Regions from separate parts of the Faecalibacterium sp. Marseille-Q0746 genome, predicted to be linked through region 2. Evidence: predicted binding sites of a transcription regulator. Region 2 holds the regulator's gene; each other region holds the start of a gene.
The links. The regulator HrcA, encoded in region 2, represses chaperone genes, less so after heat shock. The targets are predictions, from matches to a motif close to TGTTAGCACTCNNNNNNNNNGAGTGCTAACA.
Positions count from the first base shown of each region.

Region 1: J3351_RS07300 (Hsp20/alpha crystallin family protein) is a predicted target of HrcA. The motif match lies at 2,613-2,643, and genes of this name have one in related genera.
Region 3: htpG (molecular chaperone HtpG) is a predicted target of HrcA. The motif match lies at 3,064-3,094, and genes of this name have one in related genera.
Region 4: clpB (ATP-dependent chaperone ClpB) is a predicted target of HrcA. The motif match lies at 2,743-2,773, and genes of this name have one in related genera.

Region 1 covers NZ_JAFREI010000010.1:15,651-20,505, forward strand. Annotated here, with positions in the region: gene J3351_RS07290 (alcohol dehydrogenase) at 1-784, opposite strand, end outside; gene J3351_RS07295 (YitT family protein) at 892-1,749, opposite strand; gene J3351_RS07300 (Hsp20/alpha crystallin family protein) at 2,000-2,467, opposite strand; gene J3351_RS07305 (purine-nucleoside phosphorylase) at 2,985-3,809, opposite strand; gene J3351_RS07310 (ADP-ribosylglycohydrolase family protein) at 3,975-4,775, opposite strand; gene J3351_RS07315 (vWA domain-containing protein) at 4,790-4,855, opposite strand, start outside.
Region 2 covers NZ_JAFREI010000007.1:42,487-47,341, forward strand. Annotated here, with positions in the region: gene dnaK (molecular chaperone DnaK) at 1-1,578, opposite strand, end outside; gene grpE (nucleotide exchange factor GrpE) at 1,681-2,310, opposite strand; gene hrcA (heat-inducible transcriptional repressor HrcA) at 2,307-3,380, opposite strand; gene J3351_RS05660 (stage V sporulation T C-terminal domain-containing protein) at 3,565-4,107, opposite strand; gene J3351_RS05665 (Fic family protein) at 4,215-4,855, opposite strand, start outside.
Region 3 covers NZ_JAFREI010000002.1:206,125-210,979, reverse strand. Annotated here, with positions in the region: gene J3351_RS02290 (ATP-binding cassette domain-containing protein) at 1-1,797, shown strand, start outside; gene J3351_RS02285 (HD domain-containing protein) at 1,919-2,425, opposite strand; gene J3351_RS02280 (hypothetical protein) at 2,462-2,893, opposite strand; gene htpG (molecular chaperone HtpG) at 3,181-4,855, shown strand, end outside.
Region 4 covers NZ_JAFREI010000022.1:19,079-23,933, forward strand. Annotated here, with positions in the region: gene J3351_RS11880 (NADP-dependent malic enzyme) at 7-1,179, opposite strand; gene J3351_RS11885 (trigger factor) at 1,460-2,602, shown strand; gene clpB (ATP-dependent chaperone ClpB) at 2,840-4,855, shown strand, end outside.

The DNA.
Region 1 (4,855 bases), on a different contig from region 2:
CAATGGCGTTGGGCCGTGCACACTCCCATGCCAGCCGAAAGGTGGAGTCTGCCCCTGCCACCTCCAGCACCACATCGGCCCCGCCGTGGTCGCTGTGGGCACGCACAAAGGCGGCGCAGTCCTCCGGCTGCACGGTGAGCACCTGCGGGTAGTGCCGACGGATGAACTGCAGGCGGCTTGCGTCCTTTTCACAGACGATGATGCGCTTGGGGCTGTGCAGCATGACGCACAGCAGCGTGCAGATGCCGGTCGGCCCTGCACCGAGGATCAGCACGGTATCCTCGGGGGTGATTTCCGAGATGCGTGCCGCCCAAAAGCCGGTGGCCAGCACATCGCCCACCAGCAGCGCCTGCCGATCGGTAACGCCGTCCGGGATCTTGTTCAGTCCCTGATCCGCAAAGGGCACCCGGACATACTCGGCCTGCCCGCCGTCGATGCGGCAGCCCAGCGCCCAGCCGCCGTTTTGATCGGTGCAGTTGTTCACAAAGCCTTTTTTGCAGAAAAAGCACTCTCCGCAGAAGGTCTCCACGTTCACCGTCACCCGGTCGCCGGGTTTCACATTGGTCACCGCACTGCCCACTTCTTCTACGATGCCCACCATCTCGTGCCCTACGGTGATGCCGGGCACCGCCCGGGGCACGCTGCCGTGCTTAATGTGCAGGTCGCTGGAGCAGATGCTGGCAAGGGTCACCTTTACAATGGCGTCCCGCTCGTGCTGCAGCACCGGCTTTGGTTTTTCCATCAGGGCAAACGTCCCCTCTGAAACATAGGTATAGGTCAGCATGCTTTTTACCTCCATGCGCTTTGATCTTTCCGGACTTGAGTATACCACGCAGCTATGGCAAAGAGCAAGCCGCAAAAGGCCCGCCCTTTGCGGCAGCTCTCCGCCGATCAGATCTTGGGCTGATACTGCATGCTGGACACATTGTAAACGGTAACAAAAGCCTTGGGGTCTTCCCGGTTGATAAAGTTCATCAGCTTCTGATATTCGCTCTTGTCCACGATGGTAATGATCTCGTTGTGCTTTTCCAGATTGTATGCACCGATGGCCTCGTACATGGTCGCACCGCTGTGCAGGTCATGGAGGATGAACTGACGCAGCGCCTCCTCTTTTTCGGTGATGATGCAGACGCGGCGTTTGATGCTGTTATCAAAGATGAAATGGTCCAGCACGATGCCGTTGAAGTAAGTACCGAGGATACTCAGCACCACGGTCTTTTTATCGTAGACCAGGGCTGCGGAAAGCGCCACACACATTCCCGACAGAGACATGGCTTTTCCCAATTCCATGTGCAGGTACTTGTTCATGATCTTTGCCACGATATCCAGCCCGCCGGAGGATGCATTGCGGTTGAACAAAATACTCAGCCCGATGCTGACCACCAGAATATAGCACAGCACGTCCAGCTCCTGACTGCCGGTCATCGAGCCGAACTCCGGGAACAGCTTTTCAAACAGCCCCAGAAACACCGGCAGCAGCACACTGGTGTATACGGTCTTTGCGCCAAATTCTCTGCCGCAGGTAAAGAACCCGATGATGAGAAGCACGACGTTCAGGATCATCGTAATGACCGACAAGGGCAGCGGCACAAAATTGGACAGCACGATGCCAAGGCCGGAAATGCTGCTGACGGATGTATGGCTCGGCACCAGAAAAAAGAAAACGCCCGCCGCAATGATCGCCACCGCCCCGGTCAGGACTGCCGTCTCCCTCAGGACTGCGCCGGTCTTTCCTTTTACATCACTCATCTTTGTCCCCCTAAAATCAAATTTGTTTCACCGATCTCCTCATCTTTGTCGATGCGGACAAGGAGCTTACCGCCAAAGCGTTTGTATTCCATAGTGAAGTACCTCCATAAATTCCGAGTTGCTGTTCTCAGTATACCATGGTTTTCCCTTACGGAAAAGATAGCGAAACAAAAATGCCCCCGGAGGGCTTGTTGCGGCTCTCCGGGGGCATCTTATGTGCGTGTGTGACTTGGCGCACACGACCGGCGTTTTACTCGATCTCGATCAGGTTCGGGTTCTCAGGCAGAGCCTTCTGCTGCTGGGGTGCAGGCAGCTGGATGTGCAGGATGCCATCCTCGAACTTTGCGTGGATATCCTCTTTCTTTACGGCATCGCCCACATAGAAGCTGCGCGCGCAGGTGCCGGAGAAGGATTCGCGCCGCAGATAGCGGCCATTCTTATCCTTTTCGTCGTTGCTGTGGCTGCGCACTGCCTGAATGGTCAGGTAGCCGTCGTTCAGATCCATCTGAACGTCTTCCTTCTTGCAGCCCGGCAGGTCAACCGCTACTTCGTAGCCGTTGTCCGTCTGTTTGACATCGGTCTTCATCATGTTTGCACCACGCTTACCAAAGGTATCACGAGCCTCACGGTTCATCATACGTTCCAGTGCAGCGTCATTCCAGAACGGATCGAAGAAATCATCGAACAGGTTTTCATGGAAAACAGTCGGCATAAGCATAAATCATTCCTCCAATCCCGGCGTTCGGGTCGGGGCAAAAAATCTGAAGCGTCCATTCAGAAGGGCTTTCCGGGGAGCCGCTCGATCACCTTGCGGCTCTCTCTTTTGCCCTTCCTCCTGAGCACGCCACTGTTATAGCACCGTTCATTAGCAGTGTCAATAGAAGAGTGCTAAAATTCATAAAAGAATAATACTTTCATAAAATCCCATGCAATCTTTTCAAAATTCAGTCGTATCATCGTGTCTTTATCATTTCTGCCGGTACATCGGCGTAGACAGATATTTCATGCCGTTGTCCGGGACGATGACCACGATGTTCTTTCCCTGATTCTCCGGTCTGCGGCCCACCTGCACCGCTGCGTGCAAAGGCGATAGACTGGTTTGCGACTTTCCCTCCAAAGCCCCGCTGCATGGACTTGGCTGCAAGGGTCTCTTTGGGCGCGAGAAAGTGCTCGACCTCATAGGTATAATCGTAGTTGAGGGAACCAAACGAAAGGATTTTCATGGTATGTCTTTTTTACTCCATTCTCTGAATCACCGCACCCAGCCATCGGCACAGGGTATCGCCTGCCTGATTTGCGATTTCCAGCACACGGGCGTGGCTATGCTTGACCGTCTGGATGCCGGTGGCCATGTTAGTGATGCAGCTGACGGCCAGTACCTTCATGCCCATGTAGTTGCAGACCATGGTTTCCGGCACGGTGCTCATGCCCACGGCATCGGCTCCCATCCCCGCAAAGGCGCGAATTTCAGCCGCCGTTTCATAGCAAGGGCCCATAAAGCCCATGTAAACGCCCTCCTTGTAGGCAATGCCCAGTTCATCGGCGGTCTGCTTGGCAAGGTTCCGCAGTTCCAGACTGTAAGGTTCGGTCATGTCCGGGAAGCGGGGGCCGAAGCGCTCATCGTTGGGACCAATGAGGGGGTTCGTGCCCATCATGTTGATGAAGTCGGTAATGAGCATCAGGGTGCCCGGCGCAAACTCCCGGTTGATGCCGCCGCAGGCGTTGGTCAGCACCACCTTTTCCACGCCCAGCAGCTTGAACACATAGAACGGGTAGCAGACTTCCTTCATGGAGTAGCCCTCATAGAAATGGAAGCGGCCTTCCATGGCGTAGACTTCCGTGTCCCCCAGCTTGCCAGCCAACAATGCGCCTTTGTGTCCTGCCACCGTGGATACCGGGAAGTTGGGGATATCCTTGTAGGACAGTTCTTCCGTGTCCGTAAAGTCCGCGGTCAGCTTGCCAAGGCCGGAGCCCAGCACCACCGCGATCTTCGGGCGCTTTTTCGTGTGCGTCTTGATATATTCCGCACTTTCCAGTGCCTTTTCATAAAGATGTTCCATACCGTTCTCTCCTTTTCCCAAAAAATTCGATATACTCTCTGGGTTCAGTATATCGGATTTTTCAGGCCGATGCAAGACACCCTTCATCGAGTCTTATTAAAAGCCAAGGAGCAGATACTTCACATCACGAGTGTGTTGTATCTGCTCCTTGGTTCTCCGAATGTCTCATCTCTGGCCGATGTTCCACCGAAACAGCTCATATCCTTCTCGGATATCCTCCGGCAGACGTTTCAAAGTCTCATCCCGCAGTTCCTGCGGCATCCCGTAAAAAGCTTCGGCAATGCCGCCGGTGATGCAGGCAAGGGTGTCGCTGTCGCCGCCCAGAGAAACTGCATTGCGAAGTGCATCCTCAAAACTGACGCTTTCCAGAAAAGCAATGATTGCTTCCGGCACAGTTTCCTGACAGGTCTCCACATGATGATAGGTCGGTCGAATTTCATCGCAGGTACGGTTCAGGTCATAACCGAAGGTCTGCTCCACATATTGTTTGATTTCCGGCTTGCTGCGGCCGGTACGGGCCAGAAAAATCGCTGCCGCCGTGGCCTGCGCGCCTTTGATGCCCTCCGGGTGGTTGTGGGTGACTTCAGCGGTCACTTTTGCCATTTCCAGCGTTTTGTCCAGCGTATCGAACAGCCAGCCCGCTGCCGACACCCGCATAGCCGAGCCGTTGCCGAAACTGCCATAGGGATTCGGATTTTCTGCGTGCAGCCACCGGCGGAACATCCCGCCGTAACCGGCATGGGGATATTCACGGCCCCAGAACCGCATTTCATGCTGCACTGCACAAAATGTTCTCTCCGGCAGACCCTTTCCGTCAATCAGACCAACTGCCACCGCAGCGGTCATGACGGTATCATCGGTGAAGTGCGATTTCTCGCTCAGCAGCGGAAAATCCTTGTGCTTGTAATTGTTGTGGTCAAATTCATAGGGACTGCCCACGATGTCACCCAAGATTGCTCCTAACATGGCTGTTTCCTCCCTTACCTATAATGCCGCTTCTGGAAATCAGCTTCGATTTGTTCTTTCCACTCTGCGCCGATGGACGC
Region 2 (4,855 bases):
GTCGCCGTTCTCCTTCAGCATCTTCTCAGTCTGGAACACCATCTGATCAGCGCCGTTGCGGATATCGACCTCTTCACGCTTCTTCTTATCATCGGCAGCAAACTGCTCAGCTTCCTTCACAGCCTTGTCGATATCTTCCTTGGACATATTGGTGGAAGCGGTGATGGTGATGTTCTGCTCCTTGCCGGTGCCCAGATCCTTCGCGCTGACCTTCACGATGCCGTTTGCATCGATATCGAAGGTGACTTCGATCTGAGGCACACCACGGGGAGCCGGGGCAATGCCATCCAGGTGGAACACACCCAGGCTCTTGTTGTCGCGGGCAAACTCACGCTCGCCCTGCAGAACATTGATCTCAACAGAGGGCTGGTTATCAGCAGCAGTGGAGAACACCTGGCTCTTGTGGGTGGGGATGGTGGTGTTGCGGTCGATGATCTTGGTGCACACGCCGCCCAGGGTCTCAATGCCCAGGCTCAGCGGGGTGACATCCAGCAGCAGCAGGCCCTTGACATCGCCCTGCAGAACGCCGCCCTGGATGGCAGCGCCCACAGCCACGCACTCATCGGGGTTGATGCCCTTGAAGGGCTCGCAGTTCAGTTCCTTCTTGACTGCATCGTAGACAGCGGGGATACGGGTGGAACCACCGACCATCAGGACCTTCTTCAGGTCAGAGGGACGCAGGCCTGCATCCTGCAGAGCCTTGCGGACAGGGGTCATGGTGCGGTCGACCAGATCAGCGGTCAGCTCATTGAACTTTGCGCGGGTCAGGGTCATATCCAGATGCTTGGGGCCGGTAGCGTCAGCAGTGATGAAGGGCAGGTTGATCTGGCTGCTCATTGCGCTGGACAGCTCGATCTTTGCCTTCTCAGCAGCTTCCTTCAAGCGCTGTGCAGCCATCTTATCCTTGCGCAGGTCGATGCCGTTCTCGTTCTGGAACGCATCTGCCATCCAGTCGATGATGCGCTGGTCGAAGTCATCGCCGCCCAGGTGGGTATCACCGTTGGTGGCCAGAACCTCGGTCACGCCGTCGCCCATCTCGATGATGGAGACATCGAAGGTGCCGCCACCCAGGTCGTAGACCATGATCTTCTGGTCCTCTTCCTTATCGATGCCGTATGCCAGAGACGCGGCAGTGGGCTCGTTGATGATACGCTTGACGTTCAGGCCGGCAATGGTGCCTGCGTCCTTGGTTGCCTGACGCTGGCTGTCGTTGAAGTATGCAGGAACGGTGATGACTGCATCGGTGACAGTCTCGCCCAGATAAGCCTCAGCATCTGCCTTCAGCTTCTGCAGGATCATAGCGCTGACCTGCTGGGGAGTGTACTCCTTGCCGTTCAGGGTCACCTTGTGGTCGGTGCCCATATAACGCTTGATGGAAGCCACCGTGTTCTCAGGGTTGGTGATGGCCTGGCGCTTTGCGACCTGACCCACCAGACGGTCGCCGGTCTTGGTGAAGCCGACAACAGACGGGGTGGTGCGTGCACCCTCAGAGTTTGCGATAACAACGGGCTCGCCGCCCTCCATAACAGCCACGCAGCTGTTGGTAGTACCAAGGTCGATACCAATGATCTTACTCATAATGAAAGCTCCTCTCAAATTCAGAACGTTTTTTGTTTATATGATGCTCAAATGTTACCAAGCGGATGTTATATTTGAAAACCCTTGCGGGGTCTTGCAAAATCACTCTGCCACAACAACGGTGGCATGGCGGACGATCTTATCGCCCAGCTTGTAGCCCTTCTGGTAAACCGTGATCACGGTGCCGCTCTCCTGTCCATCGGGGGCGGGGATCTGCTGCACGGCATTCATAAAGTTGGGGTCAAAGGGCTTGCCCAGCGCCTCGATCTCCTCCACATGGAGGGCATTCAGCGCCTTGGCGGCTTTGTCCAGCGTCATGGTCACGCCCTTCTTGTAATTCTCGTCGGTGGTGGGGGCGTTGGCCGCCATCTCCAGCGTATCCAGAATGGGGATGATCTGGTTCACGGCAAAGGACACGCCGTCGTTGAACTTCTGGTCAGCCTCACGGGTGGAGCGCTTGCGGTAGTTCTCATACTCGGCGGCCATCCGCAGCAGCTGATCCTTGGCCTGATTGGCATTCTTCTCAGCCGCGTCCAGCTTTGCCTTCACGGCCTCCAGCTCCCGGGCCTTCTTGTTGAAGAAGCCATCCTTTTTCTTGGGGTCTGCCGCTTCAGCGTTCGTCTCGGGAGCCGCTGCCTGCTCAGGTGCAGTTTCCGGGGCGGCCTGCTCGGCGGTGTTGGGCTCCACGGCAGGTTCTTCTGCCTGCGGGGTCTTTTTTGTTTCTTCGCTCATTCCAGGTCCTCCTTATAGATCACAGTCCGCCGGGGTGCGGCTGCCTGCGGGGTATCTTTTCGTTTGCCGCTCATTCCTTCGCCAAGCTGATCGGCAAAGGTGTGGAGCAGCGGCATCAGCTTCTGGAAGGGCATCCGGGTGGGGCCGATGAGGGCCACGGAGCCCCAGAGGCCTCCGCCCACCAGATACCGGTCACTCACGATGCACAGGCCGGGGATCTGAGGTTCCAGATCCTCGCCCAGCAGGATGCTTTCGCTCTGCTCTGCCGGGGGTGCAATGAGGGCGGCAGCCTGCTCTTCGTCGTTCAGCAGGCTCAGGATGCTGCCCACCTTGCCGTCCAGCTGGGGCCAGTCCAGCAGGTACTGCTCACCACCCAGATACACATGGGGCTGGGTGGAATCCTGCAGGATGGCGGCGGCGGCGCTGATCACCGGCACCAGCTCCGGGCTGATCTGGCTGCACAGCTCTGCAAGGAGCCGGGGCGACAGATCAACAGGAGCCACAAAGGTCAGGTTCCGGTTGAGCAGGGCGGCAAGCGCCGCTGCATTTTCCCGGGAAAGACCGGTGCGGACCCGCGCAACACGGGTGCGGACATAACCGGCAGTGGTCACAGCCAGCACTGCTGCAGCGCTGCGGCCCACCTGCACCACCTCATAGTGGGCGATGCAGAGATCCTCAGCACAGGGGGTGCTGACGGCGGCGGTGCAGCCGCTGATGGCGGCCAGCGCCTTGGCGGCACCCTGTGCCAGCTTTTCCGGCTCGTGGTCAAGGCTTGCGAACACCGCGTCCACACGGGCGCGGGTCACACGGTCCAGCGGCTGGTCATCGGTGAGAAGATGATCCAGATAATAACGGTAGCCCTTGGCACTGGGGACACGGCCTGCGCTGGTGTGGGGCTGCTCCAGCAGACCCAGCTTGGTCAGCGCGGCCATCTCGTTGCGCAGCGTGGCACTGGAGACTGCCATATCAAAGTAGTTTGCCAGCACACTGCTGCCCACGGGCTCGCCCTCGAGGCCATACAGCGCAACGATCGCCTGCAAGACACGCTGTTTGCGTGCATCCATCGTCATAGCGCCTGCCTCCTTTGTTCGCTTTTTGTTCTTTAGCACTCCTTCTTCCTGAGTGCTAAGACCATTATATCCAATTTTGCGGCGCTGTCAATAGCTTCTCAGAAAAGTTTTGAAAGATTCATAATTCTGTCATAAAGGCCGCACAAAAAAGAGCCGCCCTGCGGCGGCTCTCCTATATAATAGATCATTCCTCCATCTGCTTTGCCAGAAATGCCGCCGCCACGTTCACCGCCTTGAGCTGGGCGGCATCGGGCTGGGCAGTGCGGTCCTCCGTAAGCAGGCCCACACTGCCGGTGACATCTCCCGCCGCAATGATGGGCACGGCACACAACAGCGCCCGGGGCGAGCCCTCACAGGGCAGCAATGCCTTTTCGGGGCTGCCATCGCTCTGGTAGGGCTTGCGGCTGTCCATCAGCTTTTCCAGCGGCTGGCTCACGCTGCGGTCTGCCAGATCCCGCCTGCCCGCACCGGATGCCGCCAGAATGCGGTCCCGGTCTGAGACAAAGGCCGTCAGGGCAAAGCACTTGCTCAGCACATCCACATACTGGGCCGTCACCCCGCTCAGTTCCCCCATGGGCGAATACTTTTTGAAGATGACCTCGCCGTCCCCTGTTGTGAAGATCTCCAGCGGGTCTCCCCTGCGGATGCGCTGGGTGCGGCGGATTTCCTTGGGGATGACCACCCGCCCCAGCTCATCGATGCGGCGCACGATGCCGGTTGCTTTCATAAGGTTCCCTTCCTTTCCATGTTCCGGTTTTGCTTCCAGATTTCTGTGAAGTATGGTTATTCTGTGGAAACAGGAAGGGAATTATTCATTCAGCTCCTGCCGGAGCCTTACCTGCGCACATACTGCGTCTTTCTACCCGCGCCGATCCTCTCCAGAACGCCCTCCTCTGTCAGTTTTTTCAGCGCGCTTTCAATCGAGCTTGTACCAAAGCCCGGGCAGGCCTCTGCGGCCTCCTGTTTTGTAAAGGCTCCCAGCTTTTCCATCGCATAACTGCGCACTCGTTCGTACGCCGTCACGCGCTTCTGTCCCCCGCCAACCAGATCGACCCGCTGCTCAAAATCCTGATAACAGGAGCAGATCACCGCCAGCATATATTTGATGAACGGTGTCGGGTCATTTTCCTCCTCATGCCAGTGCTGATCAGCCTGCGCCAATGCTGCATAGTACTCATCCTTAGTCTCTGCAATTGCTTTTTCAATGCTGATGTACTGCCCCACAACATATCCATTCTGATACAGCATCAAAAGGGTCAGCAGCCGGCTCATTCTGCCGTTACCATCATTGAAAGGATGGATACAGAGAAAATCCAAGATAAAACAGGGGATCAAAAGCAGGGGATCAACGAGTTCTCTGTGCAGCACATCCTGATAAGTGCAGCAAAGTGCTTCCACAGCACCCGGTGTCTCGTATGGTTCCAGCGGGCGGAACAGCACGCGGCGTTCCCCGCTGGGCAGGGTCATATCGATCT
Region 3 (4,855 bases), on a different contig from region 2:
GGCGCGGATGGTTCCATCACCGATTATGCCCTCTACGCGCTGGGCCTGCGGGACAACGCCGAGCTGGACAAGATGATCCAGCAATTCGCCCAGAACCAGAATGTGGATGTGCCCGAAGATTTCAAGACCTACCGGTACAGCGATTTTCTGGGCCGCACCTTCAAGCTGGTCAACGCGGCCGACCGCTACCAGTACGATGATGCCCACAGCACCTGGGTGGACAAATCGGACGACAATGCCTTCCTGCAGGAGCTTGTGGCCAACAGCGAGACCATGACCATCGTGGGCGTGGTGCAGCCCAGGGAGAACGCCTCCGCCGCCATGCTTTCTTCCGGCATTGCCTATCCCGCCTCCCTGACCCGGCATGTCATGGACACCGCCGCCCAGAGCAGGCTGGTACAGGATCAGCTCGCCGCCCCGCAGACCAATGTGCTGAACGGTGAGCCCTTCGGCACCGAGCAGACCGCTGCTGTGGACATGGCTTCCCTCTTCTCCATTGACACCGACCAGCTCGAGAGCGCCTTCCAGTTCGACCCCGGCAAGCTGGATCTTGACCTGAGCGGCGCGTTCGACCTGAGCGACGGTTCCGTAGATTTTTCCTCCCTCATTGACCCGGACAGCTTCCAATTTGATCTGACCGAAACGCCCGACATCGACATGAGCGCCCTGACGGACGTGTTCGCCAACATGGACATTTCCATCCCCGCCGACAAAATGCAGCAGCTGGCCCAGAAGGTGATGACCGGCTACAAGGATTACATCATCGGCAACGGCATTCTGGGGCTGGACAAGATCGGTTTTGACCAGTATCTCGCCAGCGACCAGTTCCAGCAGCTGATGAAGGATTCCATGGGCAGCCTCATCGATACCGCTGCCCTGCAGGAGCAGTTTACTGCCGCCATGCAGCAGGTCATGGGCAGCATGATGTCAAACTTCTCGGAACAGATCGCCGCCGGATTACAGACCCAGCTGGGCGCTGCCATGGAGCAGGCCATGGGCCAGATCAGCACGAATCTGCAGAGCCAGATGACCGAGCGCTTCTCCTCTCTGGGCAGCCAGATGGAAAGCGCGCTGAAGATCGACGCAGATGCGTTCCGGAATGCCGTCCGGTTCAACATGACCGAAGACGATCTGGCGGAGCTGATGAAGTCAAAAATGATGTCCACCAGCGCCACCTATGAAAGCAACCTGCAGTCCTTTGGCTATGCCAGTGAAGATGACCCCAGCCAGATCAGCATCTATCCGCTGGACTTCGAGCAAAAGGCTAAAGTCCTCAATGTGCTGGACAGCTACAATGCCGCCATGCGTGAGCAGGGCGCGGAAGACAAGGTGATCCAGTACACTGATGTGGTGGGCACCCTGATGACCTCCGTGACCAGGATCATCAACATGATCTCCAACATGCTGGTGGCCTTTGTCTCCATCTCGCTGGTGGTCTCCTCCATTATGATCGGCATCATCACCTATATCAGCGTGCTGGAGCGCCGCAAGGAGATCGGCATCCTGCGTGCCATCGGTGCTTCCAAGCGGAACATCTCCGAGGTGTTCAACGCCGAGACCTTCATCATCGGCCTGTGCTCGGGCCTCATGGGCATCGGTCTCAGCAGACTGCTGCTCATTCCGGGCAACATGCTCATCCAGAAAATCGCCGTCGGCACCAGCGTAGTGGCCGTTCTGCCCTGGAAGGCCGCTGTGGTGCTGGTTGCGCTGGCAACTGTGCTGACCATTCTGGGCGGCTTCATCCCCGCCAAAACCGCTTCCCGCTCTGACCCTGTCAAGGCTCTGAGAGCAGAATAAGATCACTTTTTCAAAGAGGCTGTTGCACAAGCCCCAGCAAAAAAGACCAGAGTTGTTTCGCCAAAAGGCGTTACAACTCTGGTCTTTTGCTTTCTTTCATGTGAACAGTGCGGCGGCTTCTTTACCACTCTTCTTCGTCAGCGCCCACCCTTGTGCGGCGGAACATGCTCTCCACAATGGCGCAGTATTTATCCGCCAGACAGACGATGACCGCCTCGCGGCAGGTCGGGATATGGCGGAAGGTCAGGGGCCACATGTGGCTTGCAATGACGTTCTGCTCCTTTTTGGTAATGCCGAACACCCGCTGTGCGTTCACACAGGCAGACCCTGGGTGGGAAAAGCCGTGCATCTCAAACAGATTCCGCAGGCCGTGGAAAGAGCCCTGCTTGTGCCAGTCATAGAGATAGAAATCGTGGAGGAAGGCCCCCACGGCCAGCGTGGTCTCATCGGCTCCCAGATGGAAGCGGTGGTTGATCCAGCAGCTGACCACGACCACATTCTTGCAGTGCTGGTAGGTGGTCACATCACCGTGCTGGATAAACTCACGCATTTCCTGCACCTTAGGGTGATGGTCGTACTGTTCCAGAATAGCGGACAGGCGCTCCCGTTCCGTTTGTGAAAGCTGCATGGAAAATTCCCTTTCTTTTTGTCAGAAACGCTCAGCTCAGCTCCGCAGCTGAACCGGGTTGGAGCTACCGAAGTTCTCAGCGGCCGAAGGATTTTCGCGGGTCAGGCTCAGGTCCACCAGATACTGCCTGCCGTCGCCCAGTGCTTCCAGCTCGGCCAGCTTGGCCTCGGCAGAAGCCTTGTCCGGGTACCACTGGATGAGGAAGAAGTTTTCCTCCTCCACACCGTAATACAGCCACTGGCCGTCTGCCCGCAGCAGGTCGTCCAGATGATCCACCTCATCGCCATCGGTCAGGCCCAGGCCCTCCTCGGCGTAGACATTTTCAGGTTCCACCTGCAGCACCTCAATGACCTGAATGGCGCTCTGTAAGTATTCATCCTGCGAAATGCTCTTGTCCGAGCGTTCCCAACCCGTCAGGAATGCCTGCATCAGCAGGTTCTTCACGGAGATCTCCGGCTTCATTGCCATAACATATTCCTCTTTCCTCGTTTGTTTCCGCTGATCAGTATACGCTAAAAATTGTGAAAGGTCAACTATTTCTTTATGAATTTTTTGTAGCAACGCACAAAAGGCATTTTGTTCCAGTTCATTTCTGAACTTTTTATGAAACCCCTTGATTTTTGACCCGCATCGGTGTATATTAGCACTCGAAAGATATGAGTGCTAAGAAGATGCAGCATCGGCTGCTTCTTCTGCATTGCCGCTCCTTTTGCGAGGGGCCGGATCTGAATACTGTACAAAAGAGGTTTTGTATTATGGCGAAGAAAGAATTTCAGGCTGAAAGCAAAAAGCTGATGGACATGATGATCAACTCCATCTACACCAACAAGGAGATCTTCCTGCGTGAGCTGATCTCCAACGCTTCGGATGCCATCGACAAACTTTATTATAAGAGCCTGACCGATCCTTCCGTGGGCATGAACAAGGGCGATTTCCGCATCCTGCTCACCCGCGATAAGGACAATCGCCTGCTGACTGTCTCCGATAACGGCATCGGTATGACCAAAGAAGAGCTGGAGCAGAACCTGGGCACCATCGCCCACTCCGGTTCTCTGGACTTCAAGAAGGACAACAAGGACGAGAACATCGACATCATCGGTCAGTTCGGCGTGGGCTTCTACTCCGCCTTCATGGTCGCCGACAAGGTCACCGTCATCTCCAGGGCATACGGTGCGGACGAGGCCTGGCAGTGGGAGTCCAGCGGTGCTGACGGCTACGAGCTGACCCCCGCTGAGAAGGAAACCGCCGGTACCGACATCATCCTGCACATCAAGGACAGCACCGATACCGACAATTACGAAAACTTCCTCGACGAATACGGCATCGTGGCCATCGTCAAAAAGTACAGCGACTATGTGCGCTATCCCATCCAGATGGAGCGGGAAAAGAGCCGCCAGAAGCCCGAACCCGATCCCAAGCCCGAGGACTACAAGCCGGAGTGGGAGACCTACACCGAGCTTGAGACCCTGAACAGCATGGTGCCCATCTGGAAGAAGCAGAAGAGCGAGGTCACCGACGAGGAATACGCCAGCTTCTACAAGGATAAGTTCAACGATTATTCTGACCCCGCCCGCGTCATCGTGAGCCGCACCGAGGGCACCGCCAACTACAACGCCCTGCTGTTCGTGCCCAGCCATCGCCCCTATGATTTCTACACCAAGGAATATGAGAAGGGTCTGGCCCTGTACGCATCCGGCGTGCTCATCATGGAAAAGTGCGCAGACCTGCTGCCCGATTACTTCAGCTTCGTCAAGGGCATTGTGGACAGCCAGGATCTGAGCCTGAACATCAGCCGTGAGATGCTGCAGAAGGACAACCAGCTCAAGCTGATCCACAACGCACTGGAAAAGAAGATCAAGAACGAGCTGCACTCCATGCTGGTCAACGACCGCGAAAAGTACGAGGCATTCTGGAAGGAATTCGGCCGCCAGATCAAGTTCGGCGCTTACTCTGATTACGGGATGCACGCTGAGCTGCTGCGCGACCTGCTGCTGTTCTGGTCTGCCAAGGAGCAGAAGATGGTCACCCTGCAGGAGTATGTGGACAAGATGCCTGCCGAGCAGAAGTTCATCTACTTTGCCGCCGGTGACTCCACTGACCGTCTGGCCAAGCTCCCCGCCGCCGAGCTGGTTCTGGACAAGGGCTATGATGTCCTGCTGCTGACCGAGGACGTGGATGAGTTCTGCCTGCAGATCATGCGCAGCTACCCCCGCAAGGATGCCGAGGGCAAGGACGGCACCGTGGAGTTCAAGAACATCAACAGCGGCGATCTGGGCCTTGAGACCGAGGACGAGAAAAAGGCCGCTGAAGATGCCACCGCCGAGAACAAGCCCCTGTTCGATGCCATGAAGGACGCTCTGGACGGCAAGGTCAAGGAGGTCAAGGTCTCCACCCGCCTGAAGGATCACCCTGTCTGCCTGAGCGCCGACG
Region 4 (4,855 bases), on a different contig from region 2:
CTCCCTTTACAGGCGGGCAGTGCCGGTCTCGCGGGCAGCCTTTGCCACGGCAGCAGCCACGGCCTCGGCCACACGGGGGTCGAACGCGCCGGGGATGATGTTCTCCTCGCTGCGGTCGGCATCGGTGATCAGGTCAGCGATGGCATAGGCTGCGGCCAGCTTCATCTGGTCGTTGATGTCGCGGGCGCGAACGCTCAAAGCGCCCTTGAACAGGCCGGGGAAGCAGAGCACATTGTTGACCTGGTTGGGGAAGTCGCTGCGGCCGGTGGCCATCACGCGCACGCCGCCTGCCTTGGCATCGTCCGGCATGATCTCGGGGGTGGGGTTGGCCATGGCAAAGACGATGGCATCCTTGTTCATGGTCTTGCACAGCTCGGTGGTCAGGATGCCGGGGCGGGACACGCCGATGAATACGTCGGCTCCCTCGATGGCTTCCTTCAGGCCGCCCTTGATCTGGCGGGGGTTGGTCACCTCGCCCAGCCAGTTCTTGTGGGCCTCGGCGCTGTTGCAGCCCTTGTACAGGGTGCCGAACTGGTCCACGGCCACGATATCCTTTGCACCGGCGGTCATCAGCATCTTGATGATGGCAGTACCGGCAGCGCCGGGACCGTTCAGGACGATGTGCACGTCCTCCATCTTTTTGCCCACCACGCGCAGGGCGTTGATGAGGGCAGCGGTCACCACGATGGCGGTGCCGTGCTGGTCATCGTGGAACACGGGGATATCCAGCTCCCGCTCCAGCGTCTCTTCGATCTCAAAGCACTCGGGGCTCTTGATATCCTCCAGATTGATACCGCCAAAGGTGGGGGCAATGGCCTTGCAGGCTGCGATCACGCTGGCGGCATCGTGGGCATCGATACAGATGGGGAAGGCATCCACGCCGCCGAACTCCTTGAACAGCACGGCTTTGCCCTCCATCACAGGCAGACCGGCCTCGGGGCCGATGTCACCCAGGCCCAGCACGGCGGTGCCGTTGGAGACAACGGCCACCATGTTGCCCTTGAAGGTGTACTTATAAACATCGTCGGGGTTTTCCTTGATCTTGCGGCAGGGCTCGGCAACGCCGGGGGTGTAGGCGGTAGACAGGTCATCACGGGTCCTGACCTCCACCTTGCTGGTAATGCCCACCTTGCCGTGGTGGGTCTCGTGCATTTCAAGGGCGGCTTTGTTGTAATCCATGGGGTGTTCCTCCGTTTGTATCGGGCGCTTCCCGCGGAAGGGAGCGGCCGGGGTTTCTCGTATCTCTTTTATTTTAACAGAACCAGGCGGGCATTTCCACCGGAAAAGCCGCTTTTTCGGCCGGTGCCCCGCAAAAGTCGGACAAACCCGGCGCTCTATTTGTGGAATTTCTGCAAAATTCTTTTCTTTTTCACTTTTGCCCTTTATAATAAGGTCTGTACTATGCGACCCGAATCTGAACCCGGCGGGATGCCGATGTTCCAACAGGAGGAACTTTATTTTGAAAAAGATCATCACAAAGGCAGTCTGCCTGCTCTGCGCCGGTGCGCTGGTGCTGGGCGCAGCAGGCTGCTCCAAGTCCGCTGATTCTTCTTCTGTCGCTTCCAGCACAGCCGCCGCTGTTTACGGCAGCGCGGAAGATTACGATTACGAGAACTTCTCCTACAGCAGCGGTCTGGACGAGAATGGCTACTGGGAGGGTGTGAAAGCGCTTGACTATGTCACCCTGCCCGAGAACTTTGCAAGCCTTACCTTCAAGCGTTCTGAGATCGAGCCCACCGAGGAGGAGATCCAGAGCGAGATCGACAGCCTGCTCAGCGACCACGCCACCGAGAAGCAGGTAACGGACCGTGCCGCAGCGGACGGTGATACCGTCAACATCGACTATGCCGGTTCCGTGGATGGCGTTGCGTTCAGCGGCGGCACTTACAGCGGCTACAGCCTGACCCTGGGCAGCGGTACTTTCATCGATGGCTTTGAGGATCAGATCGTAGGCCACACCCCCGGCGAGACCTTTGATGTCACCGTGACCTTCCCGGAGGGATACAGCGATTCTACCGATTCCGAGGGCAACACCGTTGTCCTGAGCGGCAAAAAGGCTGTGTTCTCCGTTACCCTGAACTACATCAGCGAGAAGGTCCTGCCCGAGCTGACCGACGCGTGGGTGGCCGAGAACTACGGCGAGAGCGATGATGTTCACACCGTGGAGGAGCTGAAGGCGCTCTACCAGAAGATGCTCTACAACACCAACCTGCAGAACGCCATCATGGACGACCTGCTGGCAAACTCCACCTTCAAGGAGCTGCCCAAGGAGGTCACCGATTATCAGGTGAACCAGTGCCTGAACTACTACTACACCATGGCCAACTACTACGGCTACGATCTGGACAGCTTTGTGCAGACCGCCGCTGGCTATGAGAACGCCGATGACCTGCTGGAGGGGATGAGCGACAGCATCACCACCTACTCCAAGGAGGCTCTGCTCTATCAGGCAGTGGCCGAGACACTGGACATCGTGCCCACCCAGGAGCAGATCGATACCTATTCCTCCTACACCGGCACCTATGGTGAGAACTACTGCACCATGGTCGCCCTGATGGATGCCGTCACCGATGCGCTGACGGAAAGCGCAGTGGTGAGCTGAGTGCCCTGCCCCCATCTCAAGAGAACTTGTGCCGCTTCGGGTCTGCCGGGGCGGCATTTTTGTCTTGTTTGCAAACAATTTGTGAATTGTTGCCGTACCATCGAAAACCCTATTGACAAAGTGGGGTGTTTGGAGTATAGTTTTAGCAGTCGAATAGATAGAGTGCTAAAAATGAAATGGCAATCGATCTGAAAGACTGCTGAAATAACACTTCCGGTACGAATGGAGGTCGATTCTATGAATACCAATCAATATACGCAGAAAACACTGGAAGCTCTGCAGGCTGCCCAGCAGCTGGCTGTGGAGTACCAGCACAACGCTTTGGAGCCGGAGCATCTGCTGCACGCCCTGGCTTCGCAGGAGCAGGGCCTGATCCCGCAGCTTCTGCAGAAGCTGAACGTGGATCCGGGCAGCTTTGCCGCTGCCGTGGCCGAAAAGCTGTCGGCCCTGCCCCGGGTGTCCGGCTCCGGCCGTGACCCGGACAAGGTCTATATCTCGCAGGCAACGGATAAAGTCCTGAGCGCCGCCGCCCGGGAAGCTAAGGCCATGAAGGACGAATACGTCAGTGTGGAGCATGTGTTCCTGGGCCTGCTGGATGAGCCGACCCAGAACACCACGGAGCTGTTCCGCGCCTTCAACATCAAGAAGGATGCGTTCCTGCAGCAGCTGACTGCCGTGCGCGGCAACCAGCGCGTGACCAACGACAACCCCGAGGATACCTACAACGCCCTGCAGAAATATGGCCAGGATCTGGTCGATCTGGCCCGGAAGCAGAAGCTGGACCCCGTGATCGGCCGTGATCAGGAGATCCGCAATGTCATCCGTATCCTGTCCCGTAAGACCAAGAACAACCCCTGCCTGATCGGTGAGCCCGGCGTTGGCAAGACCGCCATCGCCGAGGGCCTGGCCCAGCGGATCGTGCGCGGCGATGTGCCCGAGAACCTGAAGAACCGCACCGTGTTCAGCCTGGACATGGGTGCGCTGGTGGCCGGTGCAAAGTACCGCGGCGAGTTTGAGGAGCGCCTGAAGAGCGTCCTGAATGAGGTCAAGAAGAGCGAGGGCAAGATCATCCTCTTCATTGATGAGCTGCACACCATCGTGGGTGCGGGCAAGACCGACGGTGCCATGGATGCGGGCAACCTGCTCAAGCCCATGCTGGCCCGGGGCGAGCTGCACTGCATCGGCGCGACCACGCTGGACGAATACCGCCAGTATATCGAAAAAGACCCCGCTCTGGAGCGCCGGTTCCAGCCGGTGCAGGTGGATGAGCCCACGGTGGAGGACACCATCTCCATCCTGCGTGGCCTGAAGGAGCGCTATGAGGTGTTCCACGGCGTGAAGATCAGCGATAATGCGCTGATCGCCGCCGCAACCCTCTCTGACCGCTATATCACCGACCGTTTCCTGCCGGATAAGGCCATCGACCTGGTGGATGAAGCCTGCGCCATGATCAAGACTGAGATGGACAGTATGCCCAGCGAGATGGATGATCTGGCCCACCGCATCACCCAGCTGCAGATCGAGCAGGTCAGCCTGAAAAAGGAGACCGATGCCCTGAGCCAGAGCCGCCTGCATGAGCTGGAAAAGGAACTGGCTGAGCTGCAGGATAAGTTCCGCAGCATGAAGGCAAAGTGGGAAAACGAGAAGAACGCCATTGGCAAGGTACAGACCCTGCGTGAGCAGATCGAGCAGACCAATGCCGCCATTGAGAAAGCCCAGCGTGAGTATGACCTGAACAAGGCTGCTGAGCTGAAATACGGTAAGCTGCCCGAGCTGCAGAAACAGCTGGAAGCGGAGGAAAAGCTGGCCAACGAGAAGAAGGAGGACAGCCTCCTGCGTGACCGTGTGACCGACGAGGAAATCGCCCGCATCGTGGCCCGCTGGACCGGCATCCCGGTGGAGAAGCTGGTGGAGGGCGAGCGCGAGAAGCTGCTGCATCTGGACGATGTGCTCCACAAGAGAGTCATCGGTCAGGACGAGGCCGTGACCAAGGTGAGCGAGGCCATCCTGCGCAGCCGCGCCGGAATCGCCAACCCCAACCGCCCCATCGGCAGCTTCCTCTTCCTCGGTCCCACCGGTGTGGGCAAGACCGAGCTGGCCAAGGCGCTGGCACAGGCTCTGTTTGACGATGAGCGCAACATGGTGCGTATCGATATGACGGAGTATATGGAGAAGTTCAGCGTCAGCCGCCTGATCGGCGCGCCTCCGGGATACGTGGGTTATGAGGAGGGCGGCCAGCTGACCGAGGCTGTC